Linked DNA regions of Flocculibacter collagenilyticus. The protein of the gene in region 2 binds, or shares a complex with, the protein of the main gene of each other region. Links are inferred from orthologs where the notes say so. Each region holds a gene or a part of one and is shown on either strand. Other genes may lie near its edges.

Evidence for each region.
Region 1: the proteins of prc (region 2) and nlpI are in contact, whole or in part, in a solved structure (PDB 5WQL), measured with the Escherichia coli proteins. The link is inferred for Flocculibacter collagenilyticus from one-to-one orthologs.

Annotation. Positions count from the first base shown.
Region 1 is NZ_CP059888.1:2,702,384-2,718,033, forward strand. The notes cover bases 8,599-11,505. They hold nlpI (lipoprotein NlpI), read right to left. Parts: upstream 10,562-11,505; coding sequence 9,635-10,561; downstream 8,599-9,634. Other genes in these bases: HUU81_RS12015 (tetratricopeptide repeat protein), read right to left, coding at 8,599-9,501; HUU81_RS12025 (mechanosensitive ion channel family protein), read left to right, coding at 10,798-11,505. In the rest of the region: HUU81_RS11980 (hypothetical protein), read left to right, coding at 28-693; pssA (CDP-diacylglycerol--serine O-phosphatidyltransferase), read right to left, coding at 785-1,678; HUU81_RS11990 (DUF4124 domain-containing protein), read left to right, coding at 2,078-2,530; ATP-dependent chaperone ClpB, read right to left, coding at 2,584-5,172; peptidoglycan editing factor PgeF, read right to left, coding at 5,308-6,081; 23S rRNA pseudouridine(1911/1915/1917) synthase RluD, read right to left, coding at 6,065-7,042; HUU81_RS12010 (outer membrane protein assembly factor BamD), read left to right, coding at 7,230-7,985; more of HUU81_RS12015, read right to left, coding at 8,023-8,598; more of HUU81_RS12025, read left to right, coding at 11,506-11,910; pnp (polyribonucleotide nucleotidyltransferase), read right to left, coding at 12,066-14,192; rpsO (30S ribosomal protein S15), read right to left, coding at 14,492-14,761; tRNA pseudouridine(55) synthase TruB, read right to left, coding at 14,901-15,650. UniProt on the Escherichia coli protein: May be involved in cell division. May play a role in bacterial septation or regulation of cell wall degradation during cell division. Negatively controls the production of extracellular DNA (eDNA).
Region 2 is NZ_CP059888.1:1,630,558-1,646,279, forward strand. What follows is about bases 7,389-10,367. They hold prc (carboxy terminal-processing peptidase), read left to right. Parts: upstream 7,389-7,850; coding sequence 7,851-9,884; downstream 9,885-10,367. Other genes in these bases: proQ (RNA chaperone ProQ), read left to right, coding at 7,389-7,839. Also shown: HUU81_RS07260 (DUF2797 domain-containing protein), read right to left, coding at 1-372; HUU81_RS07265 (BLUF domain-containing protein), read left to right, coding at 568-1,002; 16S rRNA (cytosine(1407)-C(5))-methyltransferase RsmF, read right to left, coding at 1,058-2,503; HUU81_RS07275 (nucleoside recognition domain-containing protein), read left to right, coding at 2,566-3,795; HUU81_RS07280 (bifunctional 2-methylcitrate dehydratase/aconitate hydratase), read left to right, coding at 3,959-5,449; HUU81_RS07285 (SIMPL domain-containing protein), read left to right, coding at 5,603-6,304; HUU81_RS07290 (GAF domain-containing protein), read left to right, coding at 6,414-6,881; HUU81_RS07295 (hypothetical protein), read left to right, coding at 6,878-7,156; more of proQ, read left to right, coding at 7,177-7,388; Na+/H+ antiporter NhaC, read left to right, coding at 10,442-11,911; pepN (aminopeptidase N), read left to right, coding at 12,133-14,736; HUU81_RS07320 (DUF2835 domain-containing protein), read left to right, coding at 14,749-14,970; HUU81_RS07325 (DUF1302 domain-containing protein), read left to right, coding at 15,226-15,722. UniProt on the Escherichia coli protein: Involved in the cleavage of a C-terminal peptide of 11 residues from the precursor form of penicillin-binding protein 3 (PBP3). May be involved in protection of the bacterium from thermal and osmotic stresses.

The DNA.
Region 1 (15,650 bases), 1.1 Mb from region 2 along the record:
CACCAAACACGAGTGGGTACTCACGGCATGGTTATGTTTGGTGAACAACAGCTATACGTTTCCCATTTGGGCTTATATCATTTCCCACATGACTACCAAATCATATTACCTGTTAAGCTGTCGGACAATGATGAAGCAGAAACAATTAATCTTTGGCGTAAAACTTACAAAGGCTTAATTACCATAAAGCCTGAAATATTTAACCTGTCTTTATTATTTCCACATCACAACGCGTCTTCAGCTAGCCACGCTACAACCAAGCTAACCACAATAACAGTAGATATTTATGAAGGGCACTTTGAACGTGGCGGCGTGCTCAAGTGGCCTAATGTTCAATTAACATTAGATAAAGCGATTATCTTTCGCCCTCTTCAAATTGACTCAGATATTTCGGGTGTGAATTACTATGTTTTTGGTGATAAACAGAATAGTTATATGGTGTACCAAATTGGTGCTCGCCCCGATCGTGATCACATATTGAAAATCTCTGGCCTCATGCATTTTCCATTTCAAAAGAATCATGTAAAGCTCGTAACATCTAGCCTAGCTAAACAAACTCGCGGTGAAGACTTTCAATACTATTTACAGCAAACAAAGATAGGTGACACTTTTAAAATAACGTTGAATGATGAAGAGTATAACGTGAAGGTTGAGAAGAACATTTACTTCGAAACGGCTGACTTTTCATTTTAAATAAAAAGCTGTGACCTTTAAGTGACAACCTTATTTAGGATGAGGCAGCAAATATAAAAAAAGCCCCTTGGGGCTTTTTTTATATCATTAACTAGTTTTTATCATTGCTCTCATTATCAGCATGAGCTTTTGGTTGTTCGGTCGCTCCATCCGCTTTAGCGGTTTGCTCAGAGTTGCTTTGTTTTTTATCTTTTTCAGCTGCTTGCTCGTGCTCATCAAAATCAGCATCATCACTGTCACCTATAAAATGCTCAAGCTTTAATTTGCGCACTCTACGTACCGTCATAACTGGGCCAGACAATGCGTAAAGTAAGAAAATAACCAGTAAAATCTCTGCTGGGCTATACGCAATAACAACAAACGCTAAAACAATTACCAGTACGGCTAAAAATGGTACTTTGCCGCGCCAGTCTACATCTTTAAATGAGTTATAGCGGAAGTTACTTACCATTAATAATGCAATGAACATCGTGATTAATCCGACAAAAATCCCGTAATCTTTGCCATTAATCTGATAATCAGCGCCCACCCATACTAAAGAAGCAATAACAGATGCCGCTGAAGGAATAGCTAAACCTTGGAAGTAGCGTTTATCTGCAACACCTAGTTGTGTATTAAAGCGCGCTAAACGTAATGCACCACAAGCAACAAATAAGAAAGACGCTAACCAACCAAATTTTCCCATATCGCTCAGTGCCCAGTTATAAACAACTAATGCTGGGGCAATACCAAATGATACAATGTCCGCCATTGAGTCGTATTCTGCGCCAAAAGCACTCTGAGTGTTGGTTAACCGCGCGACTCGTCCATCTAATCCGTCAAATATCATTGCAATAAAAATAGCAATAGCGGCCGCTTCAAAGTGCCCATTCATGGATGACACTACAGCATAAAAACCCGAGAATAACCCTGCCGTAGTTAACAAGTTGGGAAGTAAATAAATGCCTTTTCTTTTTGCTGCTTCAGCGATTTTATGTTCTGTCATATAGTTTTATCAACAACTCAATTAAATTCTATTTATTCTGGAATATTAAGCATTCAAAGTTGAATTTATTTTAATATCCATGCATTTTACGAAGCTCGAACCATAGCACATTTTGCTTAGGCATGCACAAAACCTATCGTATAGCTAAACATTTGTAACACATTAAGTTATTTGACTTAAAACGTGTTCGTCTTAATCATCAGTATTAAATAACCAATTCAACACACATCACTGTTAATCAAGCCAAACGATTTAGCTGTTTACGTAAAAATACGTTTAATTTTTCAGCAGCTTCTATAATTAGTGAGTGAATTATAGCTTAAGATTGATTCGTCATGGCTTTTACATGCGGTTTAAAGGTAAATGTCATGAAGTCTTTCAACACTGTTTGGAGACATTATGTTAAATGTAAAGACATTTATATGCATTGTTATTAGCACCTTCGTTTATGTTTATACAACTAGTCTACTTGCATCCGCAAGCAGTACCACTGTTTATCGTTGGGTTGACGAAAGAGGTGTGATTCACTTTAGCCAAACCAAGCCCGCTAGCGGTGAATATAAAAAAATGGAGGTAGAAGAAAGAATTAGCCCTGCTGTATCGTCATCTAACTTAGCAAGTAATAATGATAACAGTGGCAACTCACTCGCCGCAGAGTTTTCTGAAAAGGCATCTCAATTTTGCCAACGTGCAAAACTAAACGTCGAATTATTAAGCAGTAATGAAGAAATACAGATAAGAGATAAACGCGGTGAGTATAAAACACTTTCTCCAAGAGAGGTAAAGCAACAACGTGCACTGGCAAAACGACAAGTGAGCACGTTTTGTGGTGGTACAGCATTAACGGAATAAGATGACTCCGCTCAGCGGAGTCATCACTTACCCAGATAACCTATCGGCGTACGTTATTGTACGCCTTTACTTGCGCTGACCTTAAACTCATCGTCAACTTCGTCAACTTTAATCGTTGCCCCGGGAGTAATTTTTCCAGACAGAATAGCCTGAGCCAATGTGTTTTCAATATTTTGTTGTACCGCACGCTTTAACGGCCTAGCACCGTAGACGGGATCAAACCCTGCTTTAGCCAATTTATCCAGCGCAGCATCTGTAATAGTAAGCGTATAATCCTGCTCTTTTAAGCGTTGCTCAAGGTGTTTTAACTGAATCGAGGCAATAGACTTAATTTGGCTGTTATCGAGTGGATGGAACACTACGGTATCGTCAATGCGGTTAATAAACTCAGGCCTAAAATGCTGAGCTAAGTTATCCATTAGCATATCTTTCATTTGATCATAACTTTGCTCTCTGTGATGCTCTTGGATAAGCGCTGAGCCAATGTTAGACGTCATGATAATTACCGTATTTTTAAAATCTACCGTGCGCCCTTTTCCGTCTGTTAATCGGCCATCATCAAGTACCTGTAGCAGAATATTAAATACATCTGGATGCGCTTTTTCCACTTCATCTAACAAGATAACTGAATAAGGCTTTCTTCTCACTGCTTCCGTTAGATAGCCCCCTTCTTCGTACCCTACATAGCCCGGAGGTGCTCCAACCAAACGCGCTACGGAATGTTTTTCCATAAACTCCGACATATCTATGCGTACCATCGCCTCTTCGGTATCAAATAAATAATGTGCTAGTGCCTTAGTTAATTCCGTTTTACCTACTCCCGTTGGGCCTAAAAATAAGAACGAGCCAATCGGTTTATTCGGATCTGCTAAGCCAGCACGAGATCGTCTAATCGCATTCGAAACCGCATTTACAGCTTCTTTTTGACCGATCACTCGTTGGTGTAAATTTTCTTCCATTCTTAATAGCTTATCACGCTCGCCTTCAAGCATTTTTGAAACAGGAATACCTGTCCAGCGTGATAACACTTCAGCAATTTCGTTATCGCTGACTTTATTTCGCAACAAACTCATGTCTTGCATTTCAGCTTGCGATGCCAAATCTAATTTCTTTTCTAGCTCAGGGATACGGCCATACTGTAACTCTGACATACGTTGTAGATCACCTGCACGGCGGGCAAAATCTAAGTCTAAGCGCGCTTGCTCAAGCTCTTCTTTAATGTGTTGCGTGCCTTGCAATGCTGCTTTTTCAGCATGCCAAACTTCTTCTAATTCATTGTACTTTTGATCAAGTTCGCGCATATCTTGACGGATAATCTCGCGACGCTTTTTACTAGCCTCATCGATTTCTTTATCAAGCGCGTTATCTTCTAGCTTTAATTGAATGATGCGTCGCTCTAACCGGTCAAGCGCCTCTGGTTTAGAGTCAATTTGCATACGAATACTTGATGCCGCTTCATCAATAAGGTCAATGGCTTTGTCGGGTAGTTGGCGATCACTAATATAACGGTGGCTTAATGACGCAGCAGCAACGATAGCAGGATCAGTAATATCTACCGAATGATGAATTTCGTAACGCTCTTTTAAACCTCGTAAAATTGCAATGGTGTCTTCTACATTTGGCTCTTCTACAAGGACTTTTTGAAAACGACGCTCTAATGCAGCATCTTTTTCAATGTACATTCGGTACTCGTCAAGCGTGGTGGCTCCCACACAGTGTAGCTCTCCTCTAGCTAATGCAGGCTTTAACATATTACCGGCATCCATTGCGCCGTCGGTTTTACCCGCCCCCACCATGGTATGAATTTCATCAATGAATAGAATGACTGAGCCTTCTTCTTTTGCTAACTCATTGAGTACCGCTTTTAATCGCTCTTCAAATTCACCACGGTATTTGGCCCCAGCAACCAGCGCTCCCATATCTAAGGAAAGCACACGTTTATTTTTAAGGCCTTCTGGCACTTCGCCATTAATAATACGTTGTGCCAATCCTTCCACAATAGCCGTTTTACCAACGCCCGGTTCACCAATTAATACTGGGTTATTCTTCGTTCTACGCTGTAATACCTGTACCGTTCTGCGTATTTCTTCATCGCGGCCTATAACCGGATCTAATTTCCCTTGCTCTGCTCTTGCGGTTAAATCAAGGGTGTATTTTTCAAGTGCTTGGCGAGTATTCTCGGCATTTTGATCTTCGATTTTTTGTCCGCCACGTAATGTTTCAATTGCTTGTTCAATTTTAGCTTTATCAGCACCAAGTAATCGCAGAATATCGCCCAATGCGCCTTTATCTTCTAACGCTGCTAATACAAAAATCTCACTGGAAATAAATTTATCTTTCCGTTTTTGTGAGTATTTATCACACAAGTTGAATAGGTTAACCATTTGCGGTGATAACTGAACATCACCACCAATTCCCTCTACTTTGGCGATGCGGTCCAATGCTTGCGAAATTTTAGAGCGCAAGTCAGTTACATTAATATTTGCCTGATTAAGTAAAACGCGAACGCTGCCGCCTTCTTGATCTAACAATGCGTTCATTAAATGCACAGGCTCGATATACTGATGATCGCGACCCAGCGCCAAAGATTGTGCATCTGATATTGCTAATTGAAATTTACTAGTAAGACGGTCTAATCGCATATCTTCACCCTCAAAGAATTTTTCTGTTTGCTTTCTTCTAAATAGGTGCTTAATAACGTTTTTTCAATTAATGGCGTGTAAAAACAAACAGAAACATGGAATATATAATACTAACTAGATGAGTATTAACGTTTTTTAGCTAGCAATCCAAATTAAACTAGCCATTCTGCCAGTGACACCGTCACGTCGGTAAGAGAAAAAGCGAGGATCAGTGAAAGTGCATTCTTCTCCGCCAAAAATATCAGTAACTCCAGCACGATTTAATCGAAGTTTGGCTAGCTGGTAGATGTCTGCTAACCACTTTTTGCCTTCAATGTTAAATGCTTTACTGTCTTGTGGGTTTTTAGCGATAAAAAACTTATATACATCTTGGCCTACTTCAAACTTTGTAGCACCAATAGCAGGCCCTAGCCATACCAGTATATCGGCAGGTTCACAGTGAAATAATGCTAACGTTTGTTCAATAATCCCAGCGCCTAAACCTCGCCACCCCGCATGCACTGCGGCAACTTGCGTCCCCTGCTTGTTCGTAAATAAAAGCGGCAAGCAATCCGCGGTAAGCACGGTACATACAACATTTTCCAATGCCGTAAGACTTCCATCGCACTCCGGAGCAAATTCAGGTGTGCGCGCATTGGCCTGAAAAGTCGCTAAATAGTCTTCGGAAATATGAATAACGTGAGTGCCATGCACTTGGTTTAACCAAATTGGCTTACTCGGAAGGTCTAACTGTTCTTGAAGAAGTGTTCTATTCGCAGTTACGTGACTGGTGTTATCACCAACGTGCTGCGCTAAGTTAAATGATTGATAAGGAGGAGCAGACAGCCCGCCTGCACGAGAAGTGACATAAGCCTTAATCTGTGCAGGTGCTGGCCAATTAGGTTGAATGATATCAATCAAGCATCTCATCCAGATGTAATTTAGTGTCTTCACGCAGTGCGAGTGTTAATGCCACCATATCATCAGGAATTGGGGCGTGCCATTCCATTTCTTCACCAGTAATAGGATGGTGTAACTTTAGCATCGCCGCGTGTAATGCCTGACGTTTGAACTGCTTTAGCGTTTCTCTTAGCTCATCTGACGCATTCTTTGGTGGCCTTGGTCTACCACCATACACCGGATCACCAACAAGAGGGTGTGTTAAATGCGACATATGCACCCTAATTTGGTGAGTACGCCCAGTTTCCAGCCTTAACCTTAAACGAGTATGAAGACGGAACTTCTCGGCAACGCGATAATGAGTAATAGCAGGTTTACCCAACTCATTAATGGCCATTTGCGTACGTTTTGTTGGATGCCTGCCAATTGGCTTTTCTACCGTACCGCCCGCGGTCATGATGCCGTTACAAATAGCTTCATATTCACGCGTTATCAGCCTTTCTTGTAAGTCAGCTACTAAATGAGTTTGGGCCGGAATCGTTTTCGCAATAACCATTAAACCGGTCGTTTCCTTATCCAAGCGGTGTACTATTCCTGCTCGTGGTACGTTAGCAATGTCTGGATATTTATGTAGCAACGCATTAAGCACAGTACCATCAGGAGTGCCAGCTCCAGGATGTACAACCAAGCCTGCTGGCTTATTGATAACTAAAATATCATCATCTTCGTAAACAATATCAAGTTCGATATTCTGAGGCACCCAGCGCACTTCTTCTTCGATGACGGTTTCAATACAGATGGTTTCACCACCCATCACTTTTTCTCGGGGCTTATCTACAACAACGCCGTCAACGGTAACGGCCTTATCTTTGATCCACTCTTTAATTCGAGTGCGTGAATAGTCTGGGAACAATTCTGCAAGAACTTGGTCTAAGCGTTTACCAAGTTGTGATTCGGAGACTTCTGAAGATAAAGATATGTGTTCTGCCATTAATTAAGACCATAATTGTGAAAACAAAAGAAATAAATACAATTTGTCAGTGCATGCATGTCGCGACTGGAGTACAATCGATTCGCTTAAATATGAATCGACGTTTAAATTTAAACCTGCATAATACTTGTTTTTCAACACTGTATACAGCGCTAATTATAATTATAGAAGTGACCAAAGTAGATTTATGATTAAATTTAGGAAATTATCCATTCTTATCATGGCTGGTGCATTAGCAGCATGCTCTTCAAGTTCTGATGAACAGATTCAAAAAATACCAGACCGTTCTGCACAAGCGCTTTATCAAGATGCAAAAGAAACGTTGGAAGCTGGTTTACATACGAAAGCAATTCAATTACTTACTGCGCTTAACTCTCGCTACCCTTTTGGCCCGTTTTCAAAACAAGCTCAGCTAGACTTGATATATGCGTATTACAAAGTAGGTGACGTTGCACAAGCTACCGCCACCATTGATCGTTTTGTTCGTTTGAATCCTAATCATCCTGATTTAGATTATGTAACCTATATGCGCGGTGTGGTAAATATGGAAGCGAGTGAAAACGCGTTTCAAGAATTCTTCGGTATTGACCGTGCCGACCGTGACGCTTCCACTGTTCGAGAGTCATTTAAAGACTTTCAAAAAGTAACTCAACTATATCCTGACAGTAAGTATGCAGCTGATGCAAAAAAACGTATGGCGTTTTTATTAAACAAATTAGCTCGCAGGGAACTAATGATTGCTGAGTATTACACCAATCGAGGTGCGCATTTGGCAGCAGCTAACCGTGGTAAATATGTGTTAGAGAATTACCCTAATTCGCCACATGTTGAGCAAGCGCTCGAAATAATGATTGAGAGTTATGGCATTCTTGGGTTAAACGACTTAAAAGAAGATGCTATTGAAGCTCTTAAATTAAACTTTCCTGATAACGACGAATATTAAAGTTTTAAGCTAATAAGCCGGTTATTTACCGGCTTTTTTATTGCGATTTAATTTCATACTCTAACTGCAACAATCGTTCTTCAGCATAAGGGTGGCCAAGTTTTTTTGCTTGCTTATACCACTCAAGCGCTTCTTTTTTATTCACGCCTACCGTAATACCCTCGTCATAAAATCGTGCGAGGTGAAAACTTGCTAGCACATTATGTCTAAGTGCCGCCTGTTCATACCATTCAAATGCAGCTTCTAAATCCTTGCCAATTCCCCAGCCGTTTTCATAAGCTTTACCCACAAAGTATTGCGCGTACGGATCGCCAGCTTGTGCGGCTTTGTGATACCAAAGGTATGCTTTTTCTAAGTTTTGCTTTACTTGCTGACCTTCAATATACAAATGCGCCAAACTTAGCTGTGCTGGAATAAACCCCGCTGAAGCTGATTGTGTTAACCAATAAACCGCTTTACTGTACTCACCTAAATTAACCTTTTCGTGCGCTAATAAATATTGTGCGTGGTTAAAACCTAGCTCGGCTGAGCGTTCTAACCAATGTAAATATGGTGCAATGTAGCCTGTTTTTTTCACGGCTTTCGCAATACTAATCGTGTACGGAATAACATCACTAATACCTTGTGCTAGCTTATCTTGCATTATTTTAAGGTACATTGGCGGTATGCTTTCTTCGTAAAAACGCATAAAGTTCACATCCATTGCAGGCCTTAACACATACCCGCCGTCACTGTTACACGCTTCTGTGACGTAGTAGTCGTTATTTTTTTTAAATTTAAACCAAGGTAATGTGAGTAAGTTCGGGTTAATGCGCGAGTCAACGTGTTCAGGCATCCATACTACGTTACTGCCTAACACTTTAGGATAATTGCCTACGCACAACTCCTGCTGCTGCTCTTTACTCCAAGGATATTCATCTTTAAAACCTAACACATGTGCAAACTCATGAATAAATACGCGAATATCATCCTGATTGTTTAGGTAAATAATGCCATTATTGAAATTAGCAGTGCCTTTGCCTGCAATCACCACCACCACGCTTACCGTTTTATCAATCTGTAAATCTACCAATTTTGCGGCATCGCATTGTATTCGCTGTTTTTGTCTATTATTACAAGCTATCTGACTTGATTTCACTAACAAGCTGGGTTTAAAACATACTGGCAACGTGCCAACTTGCTGATGTTGTTTAAATTGTTTTATTAATAAATTGGCGTGGGCTAAATCTTCGTTTGTTGCCGCAATAAATTGAAGCGTAATCTTACAGTTTGCTGAACTCTGTACGTGTTGTTTTTCTAACAAGGCAAATGAAGGGGTAGTTAAAAAAGGAGGAATGGAGTCAATCGGTGTATTATCCGCCCAAAAAGCTGGTTGAAGTAAGCTATTCGACTCTTTTTTAGCTACAACACTATCTACCTTGATTGTCTCTATTTGCCTACTGTGATCTTTCTCACTAACAACTAAGGAAAGATGATTTGTTTGATTAGTGGCATCAGAAAGTGTTGTTTCTGCCAAAGCGCTCTCACAAAAGAACGACACCAAAAAAACAACAAGCAAAAATCGTATACAACACACGTTAGATCGGAAAAACATTAGCTTTTACTATATTAAAAATATACTGAACTTAAATAGTCGTTTGCATAGCAGTTTAAATACTACCACCATTTTCTTGAGTCGAACGCTCCTTCGCTTTTTGGGCTCTCATTCTATTTAACTCAAGCTTGGCATATTTATGCTCAACATACTCATATACATTTGTTGCTAATGATAATTTATAAAAATTAGCTGCAATACCAGTATCACCTTTCATTGCGCTTAGTTTGCCTAAATAAAAATAAGCTTCGCAAAGCCTATCTGCAAGCTCATGGTTAGTACTGATGCCTTCTGTCAGGCCTTTTAAAAATTGATCTGGTGTGATCTCTTCAAGAAATAGCGATGTTAATTGATAAGCCCATTGCGACTCATCAATTTTTTCTTGGCTTGAAGATAGTCTATTTTTAGCAGCAAGTACATCAACCTCATACTCGGCAATATAAAGCCAAACTGCACGATATGGATCATCTTCGTCAAGTTCATAAAATGCTTCAAAGTCATCAACCGCTAGTTTAAAGCGACCGCCATAATATAATGAAATACCACGATTTAAGTATGCAAATGAAAAATCTGGTTGTAACTCCAAAGTAGAATCGAATGCTTCATAAGCTTCAGCGAAATCTTCGGCAAGCGTAAAGTGGATCCCAATAAAGTTATACGCATCAGCAAGATCGGGTTTAAGCCGTATGGCACGATTGAAGTCTAAGCGAGCTAATGACTTTAGACCGATACTGTCGTATATCACTCCGCGGTCATAATATAGCTTGGCACGTTGTTCGTCTGTTAACTCTGCGCGTTGTAATATTTCGCCTAACTTAATTAACGTAAGTTCACTTTTATAGCTAACTGATAATGGCTCAGCCAAAATCACATGTTCCAGCGAAGGTTTGCTATTAACTACAACTGACTTTGAAGACGTACTAGCGCAACCAGATAGGCATAAAATGAAAAAAAACAAATACAAACAGAGCTGTAGTTTCATAATTCACAACTTTAGAAAATTGATAAGCGTTTAGAGGCTATTAGAACATAAAAAAATATTTACGAACAGAATTAAGCTTAGGAGTAATAAAGGAATTTTGCTAACTTTTATATGAGGAGCACACCTTACTACCTGCTTGGATTCTTTTTGGTAAGTCTCTCAAAGTTATAAATATATTCTACACTTACACAACAACGGCACTCATTAATCTAAAACAATAATTCAGGAGTGAAGCAATGCCAAACTTAAGTCGCATGTTTACGTGTTTGTTATTTTTTATTTCTACAGCCAGTTATGCTCAGCAAAAAGAAGAAGAAGTCACCCAGGCTGATATAGAAAAAGCACTCGACCTTTCGTCAGCCACCGAGACACTTGAACAAACCGTGATAGGTATCTTGCACGACTTTATTTCCCATATACCTTATATCATTGCTGGTCTTGTTGTTTTAATGTTTACCGCACTATTTTCTTTTTTGATAGGTAAATTTGTACATAAGATGGCAGGCCGTAGTGACATGAGAAATTCATTACGCGAACTGTTACAACGCCTAACCAGAATCACCGTATGGGGCTTTGGCTTTTTGTTAACAGCTATGGTTATCTTCCCGGGGTTAACACCCGCTAAAGCACTTGGAGGTTTAGGTCTCGCATCTGTTGCAATTGGTTTTGCATTTAAAGAAATTTTTGAGAACTTTTTCGCTGGCATATTATTACTGTGGAAATATCCGTTCGAAAAAGGCGACTTTATCGAGTGCGAAGGCATTATGGGCAAAGTGGAGGATATTTCAGTAAGAATGTCTCAAGTACGTAAGACTGATGGACAATTGGTGGTCATGCCAAATTCGTTCTTATTCAAAAACCCTGTCTATGTGCTTACTAACAAAACCATTCGTCGTATTACGATTATGACTGGTGTTGCTTACGATGAAGATGCAAATGCAGCCATTCCCGTTATTGAGAAAGCCGTTAAAAGTTGTGAAACTGTAAAAACAGACCAACCTGTAGAAGTGTTTCTACACGCATTTGGCGCCAGCAGTATAGACATTGAGGTAGCTTGGTGGGCAACGCCGACACCACTTGGCTATAGAAAATCTAAAAGTGAAGTGGTTGGGGCAATCAAGGCAGCCTTAGACGAAGCTGGCATTGAAATTCCGTTTCCTTATCGCACGCTCACTTTCAAGGAACCACTGCCTATTCAGCAACAAAATAATGGTTCTGACTTAAAAGAAAACGTTTCCAACGAGCAAACCGATGCTAAAGAATCACATAGACCAGACGACTCAACAAAACACAAAAGTAAGCCTGCTACAAACGGAGAAGCAAAGGGTGGCCAGAATACGAATGAATAAAAATAAAAGTGAAAAGAAAATAGCGTGTTTCGGAGCGGCTGATTTTATTTAACTAAATGTAATGCCCTATCAATGCAAAACACAGCATATAAATAAGGGAATACAAAAAGGGGCTAAATAGCCCCTTTTTTAAAAGTCAGAATTTAGCTAAATAATTATTCAGCTTTTTCTTCAGCAGGTTGAGCATCAGCTTGTTCTACAGCATCTTTAATGCTTAAACGAACACGGCCTTGACGATCAATCTCAAGCACTTTCACTTTAACCATTTGGCCTTCAGATAAGTGATCAGTGACATTGTTCACACGTTCTTGAGAGATTTGTGAAATATGTACTAATCCATCTTTACCAGGTAATACATTTACAAATGCACCAAAGTCTACGATACGTGCAACTTTACCTTCATAAATACGGCCTACTTCTAGCTCAGCAGTTAACGCTTCAATGCGTGAAATAGCATCGTTCGCACTTCCACCGTCAGATGCAGCAATCTTAATCGTGCCGTCATCTTCAATTTCAATTGTTGTACCCGTTTCTTCAGTAAGTTGACGGATAGTAGCGCCACCTTTACCGATAACTTCAGCAATTTTCTTAGGTTCAATTTTCATTGTATAGATACGTGGAGCAAACTCAGAAAGCTCATCACGGTGGCCGCCAATCGCAGAATCCATCACGTTAAGGATATGCAAACGCGCACCTTTCGCTTGGTTTAATGCAATTTGCATAATATCTTTAGTGATACCTTCAATCTTAATGTCCATTTGAAGTGCTGTAATACCGTCAGTAGTACCAGCAACTTTAAAGTCCATATCACCTAAGTGATCTTCATCACCTAAGATGTCTGAAAGTACAACAAATTTTTCGTCTTCTTTTACAAGGCCCATTGCAATACCAGCAACAGAAGCTTTAATTGGAACACCTGCATCCATTAGTGCTAACGATGTACCACATACTGATGCCATTGAAGAAGAACCGTTAGATTCTGTGATTTCAGATACTACACGGATAGTGTAAGGGAAATCTTCTTGCGAAGGCATTACCGCTTTAACACCACGTTTCGCTAAACGACCATGACCAATTTCACGACGCTTTGGCGAGCCAACCATACCTGTTTCACCAACACAGTACGGAGGGAAGTTATAATGTAGTAAGAAGCGATCTGTATGAGTACCCGCTAAGCTATCAATCATTTGACCGTCACGCTCTGTACCTAACGTAGCCGTTACAATTGCTTGCGTCTCGCCACGAGTAAATAGTGCAGAACCGTGAGTTCTTGGTAACAAACCAGTTAATACATTTAGTGCACGAACTGTTTCAGGATCACGACCATCGATACGCGGTTCACCTTCAATAATACGACCACGTACTACTTTTTTCTCTAAACTACTTAATAGTTCACCAACTTCTTTTTCATCTAGTGCTTCATCTTCAGCTAGTGACTCAGTCAGTTTTTCAATAGCGGCAGCTTTAACTTCTGATATTGCATCTTTACGTGCTACTTTATCAGCAATGTTATACGCATCACCCATGCCTGCTTCAGCAAGTTCAGCAATTTGAGTTGCTAACGACTCATTCTTTTCAGGCGCTGCCCAATCCCATACCGGAGTTGCTACTTCTTTTGCAAACTCTTTGATTGCTTCAATAGCAACTTGCATTTGTTCATGGCCGTAAACAACTGCACCTAGCATTACATCTTCAGAAAGCATATCTGCTTCAGACTCAACCATAAGTACAGCGTTGTCAGTACCTGCAACCACAAGGTCTAGACGGCTTTCTTCTAATTCAGTTTTAGATGGGTTAAGTACAAATTTGTCATTTGTATAACCAACACGTGCAGCACCAATAGGACCATTGAATGGAATACCTGAAATTGAAAGTGCAGCAGAAACACCTAACATAGTAACGATGTCTGCGCTAATTTCTGGATTTGAAGAAACAACAGTTGCAATTACTTGCACTTCATTCATGAAACCATCAGGGAAAAGTGGACGAATTGGACGGTCAATAAGACGTGCAATTAGTGTTTCTTCTTCTGAAGGACGACCTTCACGCTTTAAGAAACCACCAGGAATTTTACCAGCAGCGTAAGTACGCTCTTGATAATTTACTGTTAATGGGAAAAAGTCGCGACCAGAGTCCGCGTTTTTCTTACCTACAACAGTAACTAATACAGATGTATCTTCAATGCTTGCTAAAACAGCAGCTGAAGCTTGACGAGCAATAACACCGGTTTCTAGTGTTACTGTGTGTTGTCCATATTGAAAGGACTTGATAATTGCTTCCACAATCATACCTCATTTTATTAATAATAATTTTATCAACACACAGAGGAATATAAGAAAAGCTGTGAAATCAAAGATTTTTTAGTTTGCACTGTATCATTAGGTTGAGACTGTATGGCCTATACATATCAACAAAACAAACGAAAAAATCATTAATTTCTTAGTAGCAGTTGCTTATATCAACTGAATATTGATTCTCTTGTAAAATCCGCGCTTAGTATAAAGCCTATATACACTTTTACCAAGTGCAGATGCAAAAAAGGAGGCATAAGCCTCCTTTTTAAAATTTGTATACTATCGAATTAACGACGTAGACCTAAACGCTTGATTAGCGAAGTATAACGCTCAGTGTTTTTGCCTTTTAGATAATCTAAAAGACTACGACGAGTACTAACCATACGTAGAAGACCACGACGTGAGTGGAAATCGTGTTTGTGATCAGCAAAGTGACCTTGTAAGTGGTTAATTTGAGCAGTTAAAAGTGCAACTTGAACTTCAGGTGAACCTGTATCGCCTTCTTTTACAGCGTATTCAGCTACAATTTTCGCTTTTGCTTCAGTACTTAGTGACATAACATTCTCCAAATATTTACCAATTTATTAAACATAAATGGTAATGAGTTTACTAAATCCGTAGCCGATCACTAATTCAGCATACGGGTCGAAAGAGCGCGCTATTCTACCAGCGCAGCAAAATTATGCAAGTAACCTATTACTCAGCTGCATAATTAACTAGACGTTTTGGTGACAGCGTCATATGTTTTAATTCTGCGACCCCCAAAAATAAACCACTTTCATCATTTACACGAACCAATTCTGTACTTGCAGTTAATGTTGCAGTGACAGGATTACCATTTCTAAATGGCGTCAGCACCTCGTTTGGCACAACAACTTGATCAAGCATAAATGCAGCGCCATCCATCGGAAGCAATAACTCATCTAGGTATGTTCCTAAGTCAACCTCTTCATCGGTTGCTTTGTTACGTAATGCTTCTAGTGCTTCAATGGTCATCATTTTTTCGTATGGATAATGCCCAACTTTAGTGCGACGTAACACTGTAACATGCGCACCACAGCCCAGTGCTTCACCAAGATCATCAATTAAGCTACGAATGTAAGTTCCTTTACTGCAATGCACACTAAAGCTTGCCGTATCTCCATTGAACTCGTTCAAACGAAAGTCATAGATATTAATATCTCGCGCTTCACGCGGTACTTCAATTCCTTCACGAGCGTACTTATATAACGGCTGTCCTTGATATTTTAGCGCTGAAAACATGGAAGGCACCTGTTTAATAGGTCCTCTAAATGATTCCATTTTGCTTAGCACGTCATCTTTCGTTATTGTTACATCGCGCGTTTCTACTACCTCACCTTCCGAGTCGCTTGTCGTGGTTCGCTCACCAAATTTAGCAACCACATCGTAAGCTTTATCTGTATCGAGTAAAAACTGAGAAAATTT
Region 2 (15,722 bases):
ACTATGGCGAGTAATACCCACCTTTAAACCTGAGGTATTAGATAAGTATACAAAATGAGGGATCATGCAGTTTTGCTCACCCCACTCAGGCTCGCGACAGGTTCCTTGTGCAAAATGGCATGTTTCCGGTTTTAAAATACACATATCGCAGCTTGCTAGTTTTTGCATGCATCTGAAACAATGGCCCTGCGAGAAACTTTTTTTTGTTTTTTTGCCGCATGAACTGCAAAAAATTTGTCCTGTATGTTTAAAAGCAATGTGTTTGCCTAGCAGTGGGTTGAGTGGGACTAAATGTTCGCCAATGGGCAGGTTATACTCAACACTATTGTTTTGGGTTAGTGATGATTTCATTTTTGACAAAGTGCCGATCATGATGTGTTCTCTTAGTTTTATATGATGCTAATGGTACATAAATTACGATTTAATACCAAAAATACTGATATCTATATTTTCTTAAATAGGCACAAAATAAAAAATTAGCTATATTTGAATAAAAATTGAACCAATAGCATTTTTGCTTCGTAATATTGTTTGTACCTCATCAGTTTTAGGTATAAGGAGTTATTTATGCAGTTAACACATTTAATTTATTGTAGTGCCACTACTGAAGAAAATATCAGTAAAGAAGCACTTGAAGCTTTATTAGAGTCGAGTAGACAGAATAATAAAAAAATAGATGTAACAGGCATCCTTCTTTTTCACAAAGGTTCATTCTTCCAAGTGTTGGAGGGAGACAAAGAAGTTATTAATAATCTTTATAACAAGATTTCGCGCGATCCACGCCACACAGACATCAAAAAGGTAGTGGAAGAGCCTATTGAAGAAAGAGCGTTTGAGAAATGGTCTATGGCTTACCCAAAAGTGACCACAGACGATTTAAGATCGATTAAAGGGTTAAACGACTTCTTCTTGGCGGGTAATTCATATTTAGATTTAGGCGAGGGAAGGGCAAAAATTCTTCTAGCTGCGTTTAAAGACGGTAAATGGCACCCTGCGAATTAATCCTACTTTCCTGCAAGCATGTACCAGTTACATGCTTGCGTTAACGTTATTTGTCCTACTGAATTACTCGGCTATTTTTTACTAGTTCTCGTGGCAAAGTATTTTTAATTTTACGTTTTTGCCATTTACCCAACCCAATGGGCGCGTTATTCAACATCAATAATACTTCTCCCGTATCTGGCACTAGGTCATTAAGCTGTACGTCTTGCCCTTTAAAGTAATTAACGGCTTGATCTGCGTTTAATTGGTATATATTTTTGATGAAATGCTTACCAAAAGTAATTGCTACTTGGTGATGTGTACGAAACCCTTTTTTATGCTCGTCAGCTAACTTAATACCTACGCGTTGGTATTTTACTTTTTCAATATGTGGCAAAGCAGCATGAGGAAATAACCAATATTCGTTATCCCTAATCATTACTTTACCTAGTTCATCCGTTAAGTTTAAGCCAAACTGATTATTGAAATAAGTAGCAAGCGCGTTGGTTTGTTTTTCTTTTGCAGGCTCAAATGGAAATTTACCTAGCTTCTTTTTGGTGGGCCGATTATCTTCCAGTGAGCCAGTTTTTCGTATGCGTGCTGCAAAGAATCCTTCACTATCAAAGATTTGTGGCCAAATGTGTAAAAAGCCTTCAGGGGTTGTTGCTTTGCTGGCATCTGTGAACATATTTTGAAGCGACTCAAGTTCGACTAATTCAGGATAGGTCGTCTTTAAGTGTTGGCAAACCTGCTGATTTTCTTCAAGGTTTAATGTGCAAGTAGAATAAATAAGTACACCATTAGGTTTTAATGCTTTAAATGCACTTATTATTAATTCTTTTTGCAGAACAGCAACTTCGTCTAAGTGTGCCTGATTCCAATTTTTTAATGCGTCGGGATCTTTTCTGATTGTACCTTCACCAGAGCAGGGGGCGTCTAACAAAATAGCATCAAAACTCTCGGGCATATAATCGCCAAATACCCGCCCGTCAAAGTGAGTTAAGCCAATATTCTTTACTCCACATCGCTCAATATTTGAATACAACACTTTTACGCGACTTGCCGATAACTCGTTAGCAACGATAAAGCCATTGTTATTCATATAAGCTGCTAATTGGGTAGTTTTAGAGCCGGGTGCTGACGCAACATCGAGTACGGTTTCAGCATCAAGAGATCCGTTTGTAAGCATGGCGAATGGAGGTAGCATTGAGCTTGCTTCTTGAACATAAAATAAGCCAGCTAAGTGCTCTTCAGTATTACCGAGTTGTAATATAGCTTCTTCCTCTTTTGGCCTTTCCAACCAATAACCTTCAGTACACCACGGAATAGGAGATAATTGCCAACCTTTGCATTTGACTTTGTCGATAAAGGCGGCACAGCTTATTTTAAGCGTGTTAACTCTAATACTTCGTCTAAGAGGTTGTCGACAGCTACGTATGAAATCATCAAGGTTTAAATGTTCCGGAATTATTTCTTTTACTTTTTTTATAAACGATTCAGGAATATAACTATTTTCGTTCACTTATAACCTCAGGTAGACTATCAAAAAATTGCATTCTAGCACGAGATAAATAGGAACACCTTTTGTTAAATAAGATCTGGTTAGCATTTTTCTTTATTGCCTTTAGTTCTGGTGTCTTTCAATGGTTGGTAAACGGCGATAGCTTAGTTTTCGAGCGCATCGTTGGCTCAGTATTCTCTATGTCTAAAATTACGGTAGAAATAGCAATTGGCTTAGTGGGTGCACTGAGCTTTTGGTTAGGCGTAATGAAAATAGCCGAAAAGGCAGGGCTAGTAGACAAAGTGTCAGTGGCGTTAACACCACTTTTTGTAAGACTAATGCCGGGTGTGCCAAAAAATCATCCTGCGATTGCCAGTATGACAATGAATTTATCTGCCAATGTACTTGGCTTAGATAATGCCGCCACGCCAATGGGGATTAAGGCAATGAAAGACTTACAAACCTTGAACCCTGAACCTGAAAAGGCAACTAACGCGCAAATTTTATTTTTAGTGTTAAATACATCTTCGGTAACTATTTTTCCTATCGCTGTGTTTGTTTATCGCGCTCAACAAGGAGCTGTTGAGCCTACTGATGTTTTTCTTCCTATTTTACTTGCCACATCGGCTTCTTCTTTTGCGGGATTATTGGCGGTCGCGTTTGTTCAAAAAATCAAGCTCACAAATTTTGTGGTACTTTTATATTTAGGCAGTTTTGTGGCACTGATAATGGGCTTAATAGGTTATTTTGCAACGTTAACGGCTACTCAACTTTCTCAGCAATCATCATTGTTAAGCAACTTTTTAATCTTTGGCTTTATAGTCTTTTGCTTGGCAGTAGCCGCTAGAAAAAAACTGGATGTTTACGATGCATTTGTTGATGGTGCAAAAGAAGGGTTCAGTTTAGCCATTTCATTAATTCCTTATTTATTGGCAATGCTAGTGGCGATTGGTGTGTTAAGAGCCAGCGGCACACTTGATATATTAATCGATTCAATTCGGTTTCTTGTTGCCGCTTTGGGGGGGGATACCCGGTTTGTAGACGCACTACCTACCGCACTGATTAAGCCGCTAAGCGGCAGCGGTGCTCGAGCCATGATGATAGAGACAATGTCTACACATGGGGCAGATTCCTTTGTCGGTCGAATTGCCTCAACCATTCAAGGTTCAACAGAAACAACATTTTATGTGTTAGCAGTGTATTTTGGCTCTGTAGGGATAAAGCATGCACGCCATGCAATTGCATGTGGCTTAATTGCTGATGTAGCCGGTATAACTGCTGCAATTGCGGTATGTTATTGGTTCTTTGGCTAGATTTATCTTATTAATATTCAACGGTTTTTATTAGTATTTATTGTACTTAATAGCAGGTTCATTCTATAACTTTATTACTTGTTGGCATACGTAGGCGTATTGATGTTGTTGCTAGCTTTATGCGCTAAAAGCACGCCACTTAATGAAATGAATGTAGGATTTTATGAGTAAAGCAGAAACGGCTGATACCAATCGCCGTCCAGATTACGATCACGAAATACAAGATATTGTTGATTATGTGCTGAGTTATCATGTTACGTCTGAAGAGGCTTTGAATACAGCTCGTAATTGTTTAATTGATAGTTTAGGTTGCGCATTGTTAGCCCTTCGTTTTCCTGAGTGTACAAAGCACTTAGGGCCAATTGTGGACGGCACGGTTGTCCCAAATGGCGCTCGTGTGCCGGGTACGCAGTTGAAACTAGATCCGGTAAAGGCGGCGTGGGATATAGGTTGCTTGGTTCGATGGTTAGACTTTAATGATACTTGGTTAGCTGCTGAGTGGGGACATCCTTCTGACAATTTAGGTGCAATTTTGGCTGTGTCAGATTATGCCTCGCAGGTAAGAATGGCGAAAGGGTATCCCCCTTTGAAAATGCAAGACGTTTTAGAATCAATGGTGCTAGCGCATGAGATCCAAGGGGTATTAGCACTTGAAAATAGCTTCAACCAAGTTGGCTTAGATCATGTTGTTCTTGTAAAAGTGGCTTCAGCAGCGGTCGCTGGAAAAATAATGGGGGCTACTCGTGAAGAACTACTTTCTGCCGTTTCACATGCTTGGGTAGATGGGCAGGCGCTACGAACATATAGGCATGCACCAAATGCAGGCTCACGGAAATCGTGGGCTGCGGGTGATGCAACATCCAGAGCCGTTCGGCTGGTAGACATGGCTATGCGAGGTGAAATGGGTGTTCCTAGTGCGCTAACAGCTGAGCAATGGGGGTTCTATAATGTGCTGTTCAGTAAACTTAACCAAGATAACAAACTAAAGCCTAGTGAACAAAGTAAGTTTAAGTTTCAGCGCGAATATGGCAGTTATGTGATGGAAAATATTCTATTCAAACTGTCTTTTCCTGCGGAATTTCATGCACAAACAGCATGTGAAGCTGCTGTTACATTACATGCAGAAGTGAAAGATAGGCTAAAAGATATTCATAAAATTGTGCTAACGACTCATGAATCGGCCATTCGAATTATTTCAAAAGTTGGTGATTTAGCAAATCCAGCAGATCGAGATCACTGCTTACAATACATGGTCGCGGTTTCATTGATATTTGGTAACCTACGTGCTGAATATTATGAAGATTCATTTCATGCAAGTAATCCGTTAATAGATGAATTAAGAAGTAAAATGGAAGTGGTTGAACGTGAAAGTTATAGCAAGGATTATCTTAACCCTGAAAAGCGCTCAATTGCTAACGCAGTTCAAATATATTTTAGCGATGGAACAAGTACCGATAACGTAGAAGTTGAATATCCAATCGGGCATCGTTTTCGTCGCGATGAAGGTTTGCCCATTTTAGAACAAAAATTTAAAGATAACCTAGCAACCCGCTTTCCTAAATGGCGCTGTGAAGAGATATTTGAATTGTGTGCGGATCAAGATGAGCTATCTGAAATGTCAGTTAATGAATTTATAGATATGTTTGTTATTTAAAAGGAAAGGTGATGAATAAGTACCAAACAAGTGAAATCTATTTCAAATAAATACCTATGAGTTCAGTCAAGGTTCACTTCTGAAGATTTAAGCTTATAAAGGGCGTACATTAGTACAGGCTTAATTTGTGATTTAAAAACAATGGGACAAACTATGAATAATTTTTTTAGTCGAACTAAGGTTTTGGTGCAATTTATATTTTTATTTTCACTACTGGTTGGGACGTGTGGTGTTAATGCTGACACGAAAGAAACGAAAGTCATCGAAGTATCTGGTAAAGGCATGGTTTATAACAAGCCAGACCGTGCAAGTGTGGTGGTGTTAGTTGAACAAATGTCTCGTGTAGCGGAAAAAGCCAAAGCAGTTGTTGACGGAGATACAAAGCAAATAACCCAGTTTTTATTAAATCAAAATATCGATGAAACCGCGCTAGATACATCTAGTTACAATATTTATCCTCAATATAATTATAAAGAAGGTAAAGATTTAATTGGTTACCGAGTATCAAGAAAGATTAGCTTCACGCTTAACGATACTGGAAGTTTGTTTAAAGTTATTGACGGTTTAACACGTCGTGGCGCATCGCAAATACTCCAGCAAAACTTATATTATTCACAGGCAGACAAAGCGTATGAAAAAGCGCTAGAGCTAGCATTCTCTGACGCAAAAAAGAAAGCTGGGATTATTGCAAAAAAGAGTAACGCATCAATTTTGGGTGTTCATAACGTTATAGAAATGAGTCAGGCACAAGGCATAATGATGGCAGATGTACAGGCTTTTAAAAGTGCAGAAAGTATGCAAGTAGCACTTCGTCCTGTCGAAGCAAGCTTAAGAATTCGCTTTGAAATTAAATAGTTATACGCTTAATGAGTTAATATAAATTAAAAAAATAGCGCTAAAGACTTTAATTTAGTTACTAGAAAGAGTACCTTTACCGCAATTTTAACAATTCGAATGATGATTAATGAATAGTTCGAAACATGAAACCTACTCGCTATTAGCGAAACAAGTAGAGGCTTTAACAAGCGGAGAGCCAAACTTAATTGCCAATTTAGCTAACGTTAGTGCTTTAATTTTTGAAGCCTTGGAAGACGTTAATTGGGCTGGCTTTTATTTAAAAGACAGTGAAAGCGAACTCGTACTTGGCCCATTTCAAGGCAAGCCCGCATGTGTTCGTATTCCTGTTGGAAAAGGGGTATGTGGCACAGCATTTTCTGAAGATAAAACATTATTAGTAGAAGATGTACATCAATTTGCTGGCCATATAGCTTGTGACAGCGCAAGCAATTCTGAAATCGTTTTACCACTTCATAAAAATGGTGAACTGATTGGTGTTTTAGACATAGATAGTCCGTTATTAAGCCGTTTTGACCATGAAGATCAATCTGGTTTAGAGGAAGTAATCACTGTGTTAGAGCGTATGCTGCAATGAAAGAACTAATAGATATTAGGGATTACTTGTTTACATCTATGGATGTAGGCGATTGGGAAGGTGAAGAAGAAATTGTGGCCGACAGGCTCAATGAAATGCTTTATTTGGCATGGAATCATCTTCCCGAGGATATTTCCACGGAAAAAGCTGATACAATACTGGCTGGAATTTGGGAGCAGTTTCGTGGTGAAACGGCCATATTAGAAGCAAGCTTAGACGACTTGTTGATGTGGACTGAGCAGTACGTTGAGCAATGTAAACAGAATGAAAATTAAGGTTTTAAGGTAATTGTCTGATGGATGACAACCAAAAATTAAAAGATGTAAATGAAGTACTGACGTTTTTGTCAGAAAAATTTCCGCAATGTTTCACTTTAAAAGGTAAAGCTAAGCCATTAAAAATTGGTATTTTTAAAGAAATTGCAGAAAAAACTGAAGACGAGCCAAAAGTTAGTCGTACACAGTTAAGGCAGGCACTAAGAAGATATACTGCTTCTTGGCGTTATCTAGAATGTGTAAAAGAAGGCGAACACCGTATTAACCTTGAAGGTGAACAGTGTGAAAAAGTTGAAGCTGAACATGCAGAGCATGCAGCTAAAGCGCTGAAAGAGAGTAAAGAGCGTTACGAGCAGCGCAAAAAAGAAAATGCGGCTAAACGTAACGAAAAGAAATCTTACAAAAATAGTGCAAGCAAAACTGGCACAGTTCCACCAAAGGGCGCAAAATCGAAAAAGAGAGAAAACGCTCCTGCTAAAGTTCAAAAGAAAACAGTTAAACCTCAAGTTGAACTATCTAAGCTAGATGAGTCTCTAATGAAGGTCGGTACTAAGGTGCATGTGAAATTAGGCAAGTCACCAATGAAAGGTACTATTACTGAAGTAGCAAAAGACGACATACATGTTCAACTAGACACAGGTATGGTTGTCAAAACGAGAGCTGAGAGTTTGTTCACGGCCTAATTGGAGGAATTATGGGTAAAGTATTGAGTTGTTTAATTGGGGCCGTTAGTGTTGTTACACTTCCCAGTTTTGCAGTAAAAGTAAATTCAACCGTTTCTATTAACGAGCTACCCGTATTGAGTCAAGAACAGCAACACACCGCTGCGATAAAACGGTTGACTCAGCACTTTACCCGTAATCACTACATTGAAGTAGAATTGTCAGACACATTGTCTGAAAAAATTTATCATCGATATTTAAAGTCGCTTGATAGTAACAAAAGCTATTTTTTAGCTGATGACGTCAAAAAATTTGATCATTTAGAGAAATCTTTTGATGATGCAATAGAAAAACGCAAGCTTGAAGATGCATACTCTATTTTCAACTTAAACATGAAGCGTCGTTTTCAGCGTTTTGAATACGCACTTTCACTTCTAGATAAAGAAATGAAGTTTGACGTAAAAGATGAATATTTTTACGATCGAGAAGATGCCGACTGGGCTGCAAACGAAGCTGAGTTAAATGAAATTTGGCGTCAAAAAGTTAAGTTTGACGCGTTAAGTTTAAAGTTAACGGGCAAAGATTGGAGCGAAATAAAAGACGTTCTTACTAAACGTTATAACAATGCGATTAAGCGTTTAAGCCAATCCCAAAGCGAAGATGCCTTCCAAATCATAATGAACGCTTATGCAAGAAGCATTGAAGCGCACACCTCATATTTATCACCAAGAAATGCAGACCGTTTCCGTATGGAAATGAACCTTTCATTAGAAGGTATTGGGGCTGTATTACAATCAGATGAAGACTACACAGTTATTAGGAGCCTAGTACCAGGCGGACCTGCTGATAAAACTGAACAGTTAAAGCCTAAAGACAAAATTATTGGCGTTGCACAAGGTGACGAAGAATTTGTTGATATCATTGGCTGGCGTTTAGATGATGTTGTTGAATTAATTAAAGGACCAAAAGGAACGTCGGTTAAGTTACAAATTATCAGTGGTGAAAAAGCATCAAGTGATAGCACTAAAGAAGTTGTTATCGTACGAGATAAAATTAAACTTGAAGACAGAGCTGCTAAGTCTGAAGTATTTGAGCCAACCTATTCTAAAATTGACGCCAAACTGGGTGTAATTACTATTCCTAGCTTTTATAACAATTTAGCTAGAGACGTTAGACTTGAAATAGACAAGCTTTTAAAAGAAAAAGTAGACGGCATAGTTATCGATTTACGAGATAATGGTGGCGGTTCATTAGAAGAAGCCACTCGTTTAACAGGTTTGTTTATTGACAAAGGGCCTGTAGTACAAATACGAAGCGGCCGAGGTAATGTTAATGTTAAAAAAGACCATGATGGCAGAACGTTTTATGATGGTCCATTAACGGTTTTAGTAAATCGCTACAGTGCATCAGCCAGTGAGATATTTGCAGCTGCTTTACAGGATTATGGTCGTGCGATTGTTATTGGTGAGCAAACCTTTGGTAAAGGTACTGTTCAACAACATCGTGGTTTAAGTCGAGTATTTGATCTTTATGATAATAAGCTGGGCAGCGTACAATACACCATGGCGAAGTTCTATCGGATTAATGGTGGCAGCACCCAACACAAAGGGGTTATTCCTGATATTCAATTCCCATCAGCAATTGATCCAAGTGAATGGGGTGAAAGCCAAGAAGAAAACGCTTTGCCTTGGGATAGTATTGGTAAAGCGGGATATATTGCTCAAGGTGAAATGAATCAATTAGTGAATAAGCTGGAACAAGCGCATCAACAGCGTATAAAAAGTGAGCCAGAATTTAAGTATTTGGCTAACGATATTGAACGTTATAAAACGGAAAAAGATAAGAAGTCTATTTCTTTAGTTGAAGCAGAGCGTAAAGCTAAACGTGAAGATAATGAAAAAACTAACTTGGTTAGGGCGAATGAGCGACTTGAACGCCTTGGTTTAGAAAAAGTTAAATCATTAGACGACTTGCCTAAAGAAGTAGAAGAAATCGATCCATTTTTAGAAGAGGCAGCGAATATTACTGCCGATTTAATAATGTATGATAAATTAGCTAAAAAATAAGTTGTTTATATCATTTAATAACTAAAAAAAGCGCTTAGGCGCTTTTTTTAGTTTTAGAAGTTAGAAAAGGAATGATATGTTGAGTTTAGTCAAAATTTATGAATATCTATATTTAAATAAATTAAGCCCAATTCTCATGTTTTATTCATTATATGGTTGTCAGAAACAGCTGCAAATACTATGATACGCACCGCAGCTTATGCCTATTACCGTCATGGTCATTAGACCACTTCTGGGTAGATTTACAAACCTGCTGCATATCTAATAATTACAAGATTAAATAGCATAATAACTAAATAACCTTAATTCTGGACGGGTAAAACATCACAATATTACAATTTTAAGCTTGTTAGTCATAAAAATGAAATAAGTAGCCTGTAGCTATTTGTATTTTCATTGCTTAAGATTTCAGTCTGTGAACGATGCTCATGAAACCTCTGAATGAAATTATATTTCATTTCCTCTGGTCAAAATTCAGGTTTAAAACTGCAAAATGTATTTATTATTCCGCTGTTTATATTTAAAAGACATGAAGTTAAGTGGTTGGTACTAATTAAATGAATGAAACTGTGAAAAAACCGAGTTACTCTGATGCGTTTATACCGGTTATATTTTTAATCGTTCTTCTGTCAGCATCTGTGGCATTGTTTGGTGGAGACTCGTCTTATGGGCCTAATCAGATTGCGTTAATTCTTGCAGCGCTAGTTGCATCAGTTATCGGCTTAAAAAATGGCTATAAGTGGAAAGACATTGAACAAGCAATGGTCGATGGTATTTCTATTTCGCTTGGTGCGATACTGATTTTACTATCTGTTGGTGCGTTAATCGGCACTTGGTTGTTGTCTGGTACGGTTCCAACGCTTATTTATTATGGTCTACAGATACTAGATCCTAGCTGGTTTTATGCCGCGTCGTGTATTTTGTGTGGTGTTGTTGCAATGAGTATTGGTAGCTCTTGGACAACTGCTGCAACAATCGGTGTGGCTTTGATTGGTGTGGCAACAGGGCTAGGATTATCGCCAGCTATTACGGCAGGTGCAATCATTTCAGGTGCATATTTTGGTGATAAACTGTCACCATTATCAGAAACAACAAACTTAGCACCTGCGGTAGCAGGCACAGATTTATTTAGTCATATTAAGCACATGCTATGGACCACAGTGCCATCGTTTATTATTGCTATTATTATTTTTGTCGTAATCGGATTAACTGAAACAGTTGATGGGAATGCGGATAACGTGGCGGTTTTGTCTAACACACTTCAAGCGCATTTCAATATCAACTTAGCCATGCTAGTGCCATTGGTCGTACTATTAGCCATGGCCATTAAAAAAGTACCCGCTTTTCCAACCGTTTTTATTGGCGCGCTATTGGGAGGGCTTTGGGCTGTTCTTTTTCAAGGTGATGTAGTGGCTAACATGTCGGGGGCAGACTCGGCATCTTGGGTTAACTATTTAAAAGTTGTATGGGAAACATTATTTAATGGCTTTTCTATCGAAACAAGCAATGCTCAGTTAAATGACTTGTTAAGCCGTGGTGGCATGTCCAGTATGTTAAATACGGTATGGTTAGTGATGATGGCACTAACGTTTGGCGCAGTGATGGAAAAAGTTGGCTTACTACAAAAGCTACTTGAAGCTATTCTAAAAGCAGCAAGATCAACAGGGTCATTAATTACGAGTACGCTACTTACAAGTTTAGGCACAAATGTTATTGCGGCTGACCAATATATGGCGATAGTGATGCCAGGTAGAATGTTCAAAGAAGAGTACGAGCGTAGAGGGTTAGATAGCGTAAACCTTTCTAGAACACTGGAAGACGGTGGCACTATTACTAGTCCATTAATCCCATGGAATACCTGTGGTGCCTATATGCAAAGTGTGCTATCTGTTAATCCTCTTGATTACATGTTTTATTGCTTCTTTAATCTTATCAATCCTCTGCTAGCCATTATTTATGCTTATTTAGGCTACAAAATTTTACGTATAGAACCTAAACACTTAATGCGTGAAGAGCAAACAGCGTAATGGAACTGCCTACCACCTCTGGTAGGCTTTTTCTTTAATAAGCCAAATTTAACGTAATACAATATACTTATTTCCAATCTAAATTATTTCTAATATTCCGATTCGAAATGATAAATCCTGTATTACTTTTAAGATGAGCTGCCTTTCCATTATTTATCATCATCAAGACAAGGAAAATCAGCTTACTACACATCAAGTAAATAATTTTGTTTGGGGTACACATGACCACTGAAGCTAAGTATTTAAAAGATTACCGACAGTCAGATTTTTTAATCAATCATATCGATCTTACTTTTGAGTTAGACGACCACCAAACTGTTGTAACAGCCGTTTCTCAAATAGAGAGAGTTAGCGCTGAAAGCTGTACGTTAGAATTAGACGGTCATGAAATGGAATTGAAAAGCATCGCTATTGATGGCAAAACCATCAAGTCAGATGATTATCGGCTAACGGATGAAAAATTATATATTAATACAGGTAAACAGTCTTTTACGCTTACAATTGTTACTCATATTGACCCTGCTAATAATAAGTCCCTTGAAGGATTATATAAATCTGGTGGTGCGTACTGTACTCAGTGTGAAGCCGAAGGATTTAGAAAGATAACCTATTACTTGGATCGTCCCGATGTGATGGCCAAATTCACCACTAAAATTATTGGTGACGCAGAAACTTACCCACAGCTTTTATCTAACGGCAATAAGGTTGGTGCTGGCAAATTAGATAATGGTAAGCACTGGGTGCAATGGGAAGACCCCTTTAAAAAACCATGCTATTTATTTGCACTAGTTGCAGGTGACTTTGATTTGCTTTCAGACACATTCATCACATGCTCTGGAAGAGAAGTGCAGTTAGAAATTTATGTTGATAAAGGTAATCGACATAAAGCGACTCATGCCATGGCATCGCTGAAAAAATCGATGCAATGGGATGAAGAAGTGTATGGTCTTGAATATGATTTAGATATTTACATGATTGTTGCTGTTGATTTTTTCAACATGGGCGCGATGGAAAATAAAGGCTTAAATATCTTTAATAGTAAATATGTTTTAGCAAGTGAAGATACAGCTACTGATACAGACTTTGATAACGTAGAAGCTGTGATTGCTCACGAATACTTCCACAATTGGACGGGTAATCGAATTACGTGCAGAGATTGGTTTCAATTAAGCCTTAAAGAAGGTTTGACAGTATTTCGTGATCAAGAGTTTAGCGCCGACATGGGCTCGCGTGCCGTTAATCGTATTCATCAAGCAATAGGCATGCGAACGGTACAGTTTAAAGAAGATGCAAGTCCAATGTCTCATCCTATTCGTCCTGAAAAAGTAATAGAAATGAATAATTTCTACACCGTTACAGTGTACGAAAAAGGTGCTGAGGTGATCAGGATGCTTTATCGTTTATTAGGTAAAGATAACTATTATAAAGGCATTGACTTGTACGTTGAACGACATGACGGGCAAGCGGTTACCTGTGATGATTTTGTAAAAGCACTTGAAGATGCATCAGGCATTGACTTGTCACTCTTTAGGCGCTGGTACTCGCAATCAGGCACGCCCACAGTTAAATTTGAGTTACAGCAAGAGCGCACTGAAAATAGCCTCAAGCTAATCCTACAATGTAAACAAGTAAACTTACCGACGGCTGATCAAAAAGAAAAACTTCCTCTGCATATTCCTATCGACTTTTCATTACTCGCTGACGACGGAACTGTACTTGAACAGCTGTTACTTGAATTAAAGGCTGAGCAACAAACGTATGAGTTTGAGTTTAAAGATGTGAAAGCCGTTACGCCTGTGTTTAACCGAGGTTTTTCAGCGCCAGTGCAGATCGCATACTCATATGGCATGGATGAGCTAATTCGTATAATGAAATTTGAAGAAGATGAGTACGCAAGATGGGATGCAACACAACAAGTTTATCTTGAAGTACTAAAGAGCAGGGTCGCACAAGAAGAAAGTAGCAAGCTTGAAAGCGAGTTAAAGCAGGCGCTTAGTTATTTATTTAGTAACCTGCCAGAAGATAAGCAGTTTGCGGCTGAATTATTTTCATTACCAAGTTTTGATGCTTTAGCGGCGCAATATCAGATTATTCAACCAGCGCTTCTGACAAATGCTATTGAGCAGTTAGAGAAAAATATTGCAAATTGGTTCGACGCTGAGTGGTTGTCGTTATATCAATCATTGGAAGAAGCATCTACAAAGAATACCAACGCAACCGATTCGACAATTAATAAACAAATTAGAAGTTTAAAATCGGTTTGTTTGAAATATATGCTTAACGTTGATTCTGAAACGCAAATACGTCTTGCAAAAGAGTTGTACCGAGCCACCGGAAATATGACCGATAAGCTGGCGGTGTTAGCTGGGGCTAAATCGGCCAATAAAACGTTATTTAACGAACTAATGAGCGAATTTGAGCAGCAGTGGATTGACGAGCCTTTGGTCATGGATAAATGGTTTGCGTTACATGCGACGGTAAATAGTGAAGAGACTTTATTGACCATAAAAAACCTTATGACGCATAAAGCATTCAATCTTGAGAACCCTAATAGAACTCGGTCGCTAGTTGGCGCATTTGTAATGCGTAATCCTGCACAATTCCATAAGCAAGAAGGTTATGCTTTCTTAGAAGATATTATTATTCAACTGAATGCTGTGAATCCTCAAGTAGCAGCTAATCTGATTACTCCGTTATTGTCATGGAGAAAGTACCCTGAATCAAACCAAGCATTAATGAAGCAAACATTAAGAAGGATAGAAGCACTTGAAAGCTTGTCTAGTGATTTGTATGAAAAGGTGCAAAAGGCGTTAGCTGAAAACTAGGCTTGGCGAAGGATGAAAGTACACTATTTTAACTTAACATTAAGCTATAACGAGTGGTTACCGTTTTATCGAGGTGATTACCATTCAGTTATTGTTAAGGATGATTATGGTAAAAGAATTCAGTTACCCGCGAATAGGTTACGGCCGTTCGGATCTTCCTTAGGAATTAGAGGCCGTTTTAAACTTGTTCTTACTGAAAACAATGCATTTGTGACGTTAGAAAAACTGAATTAGTAACAGGTTTGACTGGTAAGATGTCTAGCCTGTTGATTTAAAAAGAAATTTAGCAAACTAATGTTATTAAGCTTGAGAATAGCTAGAGAAATTTGATAACAAAATCAAGGCATAAACTTGAAATTTACAAGTGGTTAGACCTTGCTAATCACTATAAATGATGTAATTATTGCCTTAAATTGCCGCTTAATGTGGCTAAAATAATAAAAGCAATATAAAACAATAAACCTGCAGGGACAGGGGGAGACAGAAAATATGAACAAAGGGCCAGGCTATTTTGCGAAAAAGCCGTTAGCCGTAAGTGTTGCCTCTGCAATACTGGCGCTCGCAAGCACACAAGCTTCAGCAGTCAACTTTGATGTTGGCGACTTTCAAGTCAGTTTCGACTCAACCTTTTCACTTGGCGCTGCATGGCGCGTAGAAGACCGAAATTTTGATTTAATTGGTAAGTCAAACAACCCGTCATTTGACTGGAGTAATTATAACCCAGCACTTGGCGCTGCTTATCAAAATACTCCTTTATATTTAAGCGCGCAAAAATATAGCTCTGCCGATGTGTGGAATACACCAACGGGTAGCTACTCAAATAATGGCGATGCAGGTAACCTAAATTGGGATTCAGGCAGCGCTTTCTCTCAAATCTTTAAAGGTTTGCACGAATTATCAATCAATAAAGAAGACTATGGCTCAGTAATGAGCAATTACGGTTTATTTACCCGTTTTATGTACTTCTATGATTTTAAAATGAAGAA